One region of the Pseudomonas sp. NPDC090592 genome, then DNA from elsewhere that is predicted to be linked to it. Evidence: riboswitches for the same ligand, from Rfam matches in the RefSeq annotation. Region 1 holds a riboswitch; the other holds the start of a gene.
The links. Region 1 has a riboswitch for thiamine pyrophosphate ahead of ACIQUI_RS19885 (TenA family protein). Riboswitches for the same ligand answer to the same signal wherever they lie in the genome.

Region 1 (4,337 bases):
CCGAAGAACACCATCAACGGCACACTGAAGCCTTCCGCCAGCCCCAGCAGCTTGACCAGCACGATGGCCACGGTGGCCGTACCCCAGGCGTACCAGCCAAGCTCGGCAAACCCCAGCAGAAAGTCCGAAAGCCGGCTGCCGGCTTCGCCAAAACAGAAGCGCCCCATCAGCACCGTGTTCAGGCCACTGCGCGAGGCGATGAATGCCAGGGCAGCGGCATACAGGGCCAGCAGGCTGTTGCCGATGGTAGCCACCCACAACATGTCGACAAAATTGAAGGCCATGCCCAGCTTGCCACCGGCGAACATCGTGCCGGTGAAGAAGGTGAAGCTGAACAGGACCATGGCAATCGGCAGCAGGCCCTTGCGGGCAGACTGCGGGGCTTCGCTGAGGGGGAATTCGCTGGGTGAGCTCATTGCACGGGGCTCCGGGTTGTAGTTGGGAGCTGGAAGAGCAATATGCGGGCCGCTTTCTAGCGGGCCTGAGAGCACGTCAGGAACAGGCGCATGGCACTGCGCGTCATGTGCACAGTGAACATTAAAGCGCTGAAATGGCGAATTGAAAGTGTGGCCTGTGACTCGATTTGAAGCGCAAATGCACCAAAGCGGATCCGGATTGGGTAGTTGACACTCAGGCGGCAGAAGAACGCGGACGCTGTGGCAACTGGCTTGCTCAAAATCTGAAAACTGACGCGTTCCCTGTGGGAGCGGGCGCGCCCGCGAAGAATCCAACGCGTTGCATGGCACCGGCTGCGCCGGTGTTCGCGGGCAAGCCCGCTCCCACAGGGCACTGCTAAATCAGTAAGTCATGTGCGCTTCCACGCGGTGGAAGGTTACGCCCCGTCCAACCCCATCTGCCAGAAGTCCGCCTCCAGGCTGGACGCCTGCCCGAAAACCCCCACCAGTTCGGCGAAGCGCTGCTCGGTCATGCTGCGTGCCGCCAGCTCGTCCAGCTGCTTGCGCGCAGCTGCCGCCACGCCCTGGTAGCCTTCCCCGGCATACTCGCAAATCCACTCGCGGTAAGGGTGGTTGCTCAAGTCGCCAATCCGCTGCGCCAGTGCCTGGCCGATCTCGGCATAGCCGATCACGCAAGGCGCCAGTGCAACATGCAGCTCCAGCAGGTCGCCGGCTGCACCGCAGTCCAGCACATAGCGGGTATAGGCCACAGTGGCCTGGTGCTCGGGCGCGGCCTCGATATCCGCCTGGGTCAACCCCCAGCGCGCACACAGGCGCAAGTGCAACTCGGTTTCATCCAGAATCGCCGCCAGCGTGGCCTGGGCGGCGCGGATATCAGCCGGGCGACGGCTCTTGTAGGCCGCCAGCGCCCAGGCGCGGGCGAACTGGACAAGGAACAGGTAATCCTGCACCAGGTAAGTCCGGAAGGCGTCCTCGCTCAGCGTGCCCTCACCCATCTGCCGCACGAAGTCATGGTCGACATAACTGTTCCACTGTTGCGTGGCAGCGCTCTTCAGGCGTTCGAAGATATCCATGCTCATTGGCCCTCCGGGTAGACGGCGTCGAAGAAGGCCAGCTCCAGCGCGACGGTGCGCTGGTAGAAGTCACTGGCCAGTGCGGCTTGCTGCGGGCCAACGCGGTCCAGTTCGGCCTGCAGGAAGGCAACGAAGGCCTGGAAGGCCGGGTTGTCGTGCAGGGTTATCCACTCGGCATGGACGAAGTTGTCCGGCATGGGTTTGGGCGCCATCAGCGCCCAGTCCAGGTACAGGCCCTCGGCAACATTGAGTACCGCCAGCGCCGCCACATAGGAACGGGTGGCCGCTGCTTCGCGCATGATCGCCTTGAAACCTGCGGTTGGCGCCGTATCGGCCGGTTCACTGCGTTGCAGGGGGCTTACATCCAGCGCCTCGAAGGCGCGGAGGAAATAGGTGTTCTCGTCACTGCAGATCATCCCGGCAAAACGCCCGAAGCGCAGGCGCGCCTCGAAGGTGTCGGCCGTAGCGATCGCTGCACCCAGCAGGGTCAGGAAGCTGTCGAGGAAGCGGTGGTCCTGCACCAGGTAGTCGACCATGATCGGGTCCGGCAGGCTGCCGTCGCACAATTGGGTCACGAAGCGGTGGCCAACGGCCGCCGACCAGGTCGGCTCGCTTTGGCGGCGCAGGGACTGGCTGAAACGTTCGGTCATGTTGCTGTCCTTGATGAGGGTGACAGCGAGACCTTGGCAGTTGGCATGAACGGGCCTCGCAGTGAGGCCGGCAAAAAGGCAGGTAACAAGTCCCATCCCTTCGCCGGCATGATCCGGATCAGGTTCGAAGGGTCACCGCGCTGCAGCGTTCAGCGGTTTCTCAGCCCGTTGCCGGGCTCCCCTTGGTGGCGCTCAGGTATACCCCAGGGCGCTGGTGCTGTCACTACCCACTGCACCCAATCTGTGGGCAATGGGGGCCCGCAAGTGGGGAATCAGCCCCATTTTTGACGCCCCGTTATTTAGCGCGCATCAGACACCGCAAGGATTTGTTTAACAAAGTATTACTGAAAAAATTGTTGGCACAGCCGTTGCTCTGAGCCTTTTACCGGGCAAAACGCCATTGATGGCTTAGCGCCATAACGCCGCGAGCGAGGCATAAGGCAATGAAAACACCTGCCGTGATCCACCCAACCAGGCACGTATTCCAGCTGTCCTCCGTCACTGCGCTGATGCTCAGCCTCGGGCTGATCACGGCCATGGCCTCCTCCCTCGACGACAACAGCCCGCCGCCGCCCACCGACCAATCGGCCTATACCGACCAGCCCGCCGACCCAACGCCAGCGCTGCTCAACCTCAATACATTGCCCGAAGCCAATGAGGGCTCGTTGGAGCTGACCGATGGCGTATACGGTGACCGCAACACGGTGCGCACCGACAACGTGCTGCCGCCGGCCTTGCAAACCTCGGACCGATACCCCACCAATGGCAAGCCCAGCCCGCTATTCGGTGCGCAGCCGTTCACCCAGCAATTGTTGCTGTTCGAAGAGTTCGGCCCGGAAAAACTCGACCCTACCCTGCCACCGCCCAGCCTGACCTTCCCGGTTCCCACCTTGGGTGCTGCCCCGGCCCAGGACCCCAACGTCGTGGCGCGCAGCAGCCCCAGCGGCACCGCCCTGGAAGCCTTCCTCAAACAACCGGGCCTTTACCCGTTCCCGACCCAGTTTTCCAACGTGCTGGACCGCAACCCGTGGAAGGCGCAGATCGAGCTGTTCCTCAACCGCCAACCCGTCGGGTCTCCGGCTGAAGGCCGTCCACCAGGAAAGGGCTGGTCTCATCAGCGCTGGAACGAGTTTTACCCACAGACCGCGTTCAAGACCGCGCAGGCCGGCGCGCGCATCAACCAGGGCCTGCGCGACCGTAAACAATTGCACAACTATGCGGTCGGTGAGTTCGCCCCGGGCGGGCTGTACTACCAGACCTCCGACATTCCAACCACACTGGGCACCACCAAGGGCATCGACACCCGCTTCCACCCGAACATGCCCCTGCAGAACCACAAGTCACTGTGGACCTTCGACGGCACCTTCCCGGTCAAGCTGCTGATGGTGCGCTATGGCCAACCGGTGCTGATGCGGCACTACAACGCCCTGCCAATCGACCCTTCGGCCAACGGCGGCTTTGGCCTGCACACCATCTCGACCCATGAGCACAACGGCCATTCCCCGGCTGAGAGCGATGGCTTTGCCAACGCCTACTTCTTCCCTGGGCAATACTATGACTACCGTTGGCCGGTGCAGCTGGCAGGCTATGACACCATCAACACCCGTGCCCAGGACCCCCGGGCCGCGTTCCCCTGCTTCCCGGGTGAAACCCTGTTCGTCAACGACGGCTCACCTGGCCTGAAAACCTGCCAGAACGGCAGCATCAAGATTCGCGGTGACTGGCGTGAAACCATGAGTACCCACTGGTTCCACGACCACATGATGGATTTCACGGCGCAGAACGTCTACAAGGGCAACGCCGTGATGATGAACTACTACAGCGCCCTGGACCGCGGCAACGAAGCCCTCCAGGATGGCGTCAACCTGCGCTTCCCCAGCGGTTCGGGTATGCCGTGGGGTAACCGCGACTATGACGTCAACCTGGTGATGGCCGACAAGGCCTGGGATGCCAACGGCCAACTGTGGTTCAACCCGTTCAATACCGATGGCTTCCTTGGCGACCAGATGCTGGTCAACTGGCAATACCAGCCCAAGCTCAAGGTGCGTGCGCGCAGTTACCGCTTCCGTCTGCTCAACGGCTCGGTATCGCGCTACTTCAAATTTGCAGTCGTGCGTGCAATTGCCGGGAACAGCGGCGAATTCAAGGGGCCATCCGGTTCCAACGTGTCGTACGCGCGGGTGCCGTTCCACATGATT
Region 2 (4,337 bases), on a different contig from region 1:
GCCAGCAGGGTGGCCAGGGCGCCGAAGCACAGGGTCCAGAGCATCGGGCTGTTCCAGGCACTGTCCTCGCCGAACGCACGCGCGCCCAGCAGGCTGGCGGCATCGCGCATGACAATGATCTCGAACGCCCCCCAGCCCACCAGTTGCAGCAGGTTGAGCAGCGCCGGCAAACGTGCGCCGTGGCTGCCCAGGCTGAGTTTCAGGGTGCCCATGGCGGACAGGCCGGTGTCGCTGCCGATAACCCCGGCCGCCCCCAGCAACAGCACACCCACGCCGGTGCCCAGGGCGATGGCCAGCACCGCGCCGGCGAGACCAAGGCCTGGCGCGAGCATGGCGCCGACTTGCAGCACCATCAGGCCGATGCCGAGGGAAAACCACAGCGAGAAGAGATCGCGGGCGCCGAAGATGCGCTGGTGGGTGGGGACCGGGTGGTCGGGTGAGAACTGGCTGGGGGTGGTCATTGTTATGTTCGCCGGAAAAAGTAGGAGTTGCAGACTGCATCCTGTGGGAGCGGGCGTGCCCGCGAAGCAAGCACCGCGGTGCATGGCAAGGGCTTCGCCCTTGTTCGCGGGCACGCCCGCTCCCACAGAGAAAGAGGCTGCGGTTTAGACTTTGTGGTACAGCTGGCTGCCTTCCTGGCGGAACCGCTCGGCCTGCTCGCGCATGCCCTCTTCGACCGACACGTCCACCGTCTCGATCCTGGCGGCGTATTCACGCACTTCCTGGGTGATCTTCATCGAGCAGAACTTCGGCCCGCACATCGAGCAGAAGTGCGCGACCTTGGCCGATTCCTTCGGCAGGGTCTCGTCGTGGAAGGCACGCGCTGTGTCCGGGTCCAGACCAAGGTTGAACTGGTCTTCCCAACGGAACTCGAAGCGTGCCTTGGACAAGGCGTTGTCACGGATCTGCGCGCCCGGGTGGCCCTTGGCAAGGTCGGCGGCATGTGCGGCGATCTTGTAGGTGATGATGCCGGTTTTCACGTCGTCCTTGTTCGGCAGGCCCAGGTGCTCCTTGGGCGTGACGTAGCAGAGCATGGCGCAACCGAACCAGCCGATCATCGCCGCACCAATACCCGAAGTGATGTGGTCGTAGCCCGGGGCAATGTCGGTGGTCAGCGGGCCGAGGGTGTAGAACGGCGCCTCGTCGCAGCACTCCAGCTGCTTGTCCATGTTCTCCTTGATCAACTGCATGGGCACGTGGCCCGGGCCTTCGATCATGCACTGCACGTCGTGCTTCCAGGCAATCTTGGTCAGCTCGCCGAGGGTTTCCAGCTCACCGAACTGCGCGGCGTCGTTGGCGTCGGCAATCGAGCCAGGGCGCAGGCCGTCGCCCAGCGAGAAGCTGACGTCGTAGGCCTTCATGATTTCGCAGATTTCGTCGAAGTGGGTGTACAGGAAGTTTTCCTTGTGGTGCGCCAGGCACCACTTGGCCATGATCGAGCCACCACGGCTGACGATGCCGGTAACGCGCTTGGCGGTCAGCGGCACATAGCGCAGCAGCACACCGGCGTGGATGGTGAAGTAGTCCACGCCTTGCTCGGCCTGCTCGATCAGGGTGTCGCGGAACAGCTCCCAGGTCAGGTCTTCGGCCACGCCGTTGACCTTCTCCAGTGCCTGGTAGATCGGCACGGTACCGATCGGCACCGGCGAGTTGCGAATGATCCACTCACGGGTTTCGTGAATGTGCTTGCCGGTCGACAGGTCCATGACCGTGTCCGAGCCCCAGCGGATGCCCCAGGTCAGCTTGGCCACTTCTTCCTCGATCGAGGAGCCCAGGGCGCTGTTGCCGATGTTGCCGTTGATCTTCACCAGGAAATTGCGGCCGATGATCATCGGCTCCACTTCCGGGTGGTTGATGTTGGCCGGAATGATCGCGCGGCCGCGGGCGACTTCCTCGCGGACGAATTCGGGGGTGATTTCTTTCGGAATATTGGCGCCGAAGCTGTGGCCGGCGTGCTGCTCCTTGAGCAGGCCTGCGGCGCGGGCCTCCTGCAGCTTCATGTTTTCGCGGATGGCCACGTATTCCATCTCTGCGGTGATGATGCCCTGGCGGGCATAGTGCATCTGCGAGACGTTGGCGCCAGCCTTGGCCCGACGCGGGTTGCGCACGTGGGCGAAGCGCAGCTTGGCCAGCTCGGCATCGTTCAGGCGCTGCTGGCCGAAGTCGGAGCTCAGGCCGTCGAGGCGCTCGGTGTCACCACGCGCTTCGATCCAGGCCGAGCGCACATCGCCCAGGCCTTTGCGTACGTCGATGATCACGTTGGGGTCGGTGTACGGGCCGGAGGTGTCGTAGACCAATACCGGGGCGTTGGTTTCGCCACCAAAATCGGTAGGGGTATCGTCCAGGCTGATTTCGCGCATGGGTACGCGGATGTCCGGACGCGAGCCTTCGACATAGATCTTGCGCGAACGGCGGAACGGTTGCACGGACTGCTGATCGACTTGTGCCGATTCGCTGAGGTTGATCGCTTTTTCTTGTTTGGTCATCACAGGCTCTCCAGACGGCTTCCTAGCAGTGGAATGTCGGGGGAGAACCTGAAAGACGCGGACGCACCCCTTGACGGGTGCAGTGCCGGATATGGGGGTGCCTGAAGCTGCATGCAGCTGCGACATTCCCGGACCTGGCACAAGAGGCTCCCCGGGAAGGCGAGCAATCTTGTTCCCTACGCAGGCGCTAACCTGATCAGGTTCAACGGGATCCGCACCTCTGCGATCTCAGCCTTTGCTTCAAGGCACCCCGACAAGAACATGCGCAGTCTAAGCTGGAGTGGTCGGCAAAGCCAAGCGGGTAAATGCGCGATTGATGAAAGGCACACCAGGCGATTGTTGCCGGGGGCGCATGGCACTACACTGGCCCGTCGCTCGATACTCAACAGTTCAGTAATTACTTTCGTACAAGGATTGCCTCTATGCTGCGCAAACTCTCACTGGCGATAGCCGTGTCTTGTGCGTCCAACGGAGTGGTCTGGGCAGCGGACATGCCCCCAACAGTGAAAACCGACCTGGTCAGCGTCTATCAGGAGGCGGTGGACAACAACGCCGACCTGGCGGCTGCCCGCGCCGATTATGGCGCCCGCCGCGAAGTGGTACCCCAGGCCCGCGCCGGGCTGTTGCCCAACCTGTCGGCTGGCGCCGAAATGATGAACACCCGCACCAAGCTCGACGAGCCCTCCATCACCTCCAACCGCAGCGGTAACTCATGGAGCGCGACCCTGGCCCAGCCAATCTTCCGCGCTGACCGATGGTTCCAGTTGCAGGCAGCCGAGGCAGTCAACGAGCAGGCCGCGCTGGAGCTGTCGGCCACTGAACAGAACCTGATCCTGCAGACTGCACAGAACTACTTCGCCGTGCTGCGCGCCCAGGACAACCTGGCCGCTACCAAGGCCGAAGAAGCGGCGTTCAAGCGCCAGCTGGACCAGTCCAACGAGCGTTTCGATGTGGGCCTGTCGGACAAGACCGACGTGCTGCAATCCCAGGCCAGCTACGACACGGCCCGGGCCAACCGGATCATTGCCGAGCGCCAGGTGCAGGACGCCTTTGAAGCGCTGGTCACCCTGACCAACCGTGAGTACACCTCGATTCAAGGCGTGGTGCATACCCTGCCCGTGCAGGTGCCTACCCCCAACGACGCCAAGGCCTGGGTCGAAACCGCCGGGCGCCAGAACCTCAACCTGCTGGCCACCAACTATTCGGTTTCTGCCGCCGAAGAAACCCTGCGCCAGCGCAAGGCCGGTCATGCCCCGACCCTGGATGCAGTGGCCAAGTACCAGAAGGGGGACAACGACAGCCTCGGCTTTACCAACCCTTCGCAATTGGGCGTGCGCTACAGCGGCGATGTCGAACAGACCAGCGTTGGCCTGCAACTGAACATTCCGATCTACAGCGGCGGGCTGACCAGCTCGCAGGTACGTGAGGCCTACCAGCGCCTGAGCCAGAGCGAACAACAGCGCGAAAGCCTGCGCCGCCAGGTGGTGGAAAACACCCGCAACCTGCACCGCGCGGTGAACACCGACGTGGAACAGGTACAGGCACGCAAGCAGTCGATCATCTCCAACCAGAGTGCGCTGGAGGCCACTGAAATCGGCTACCAGGTCGGTACCCGTAACATCGTTGACGTGCTTGATGCCCAGCGCCAGCTGTACACCTCGGTGAGGGATTACAACAACAGCCGCTATGACTACATCCTCGACAACCTGAGCCTGAAGCAGGCGGCAGGGACCTTGAGCCCGCAGGACCTGACGGACCTCAAGCGTTACCTCAAGCCGGACTACAACCCGGACAAGGACTTCCTGCCGCCGGATTTGGCTGCTGCTGCCGCCAAGAACTTTGAGCGTAGGC

Region 2: another riboswitch for thiamine pyrophosphate. It lies ahead of thiC (phosphomethylpyrimidine synthase ThiC); the one in region 1 lies ahead of ACIQUI_RS19885 (TenA family protein).

Annotation. Positions count from the first base shown of each region.
Region 1 is NZ_JBIVXJ010000023.1:53,922-58,258, reverse strand. It holds gene codB (cytosine permease) at 1-416, opposite strand, end outside; gene tenA (thiaminase II) at 833-1,495, opposite strand; gene ACIQUI_RS19885 (TenA family protein) at 1,492-2,139, opposite strand; TPP riboswitch at 2,218-2,332, opposite strand; gene ACIQUI_RS19880 (Ig-like domain-containing protein) at 2,583-4,337, shown strand, end outside.
Region 2 is NZ_JBIVXJ010000008.1:132,616-136,952, reverse strand. It holds gene cytX (putative hydroxymethylpyrimidine transporter CytX) at 1-461, opposite strand, end outside; gene thiC (phosphomethylpyrimidine synthase ThiC) at 606-2,486, opposite strand; TPP riboswitch at 2,643-2,749, opposite strand; gene ACIQUI_RS09205 (TolC family outer membrane protein) at 2,909-4,337, shown strand, end outside.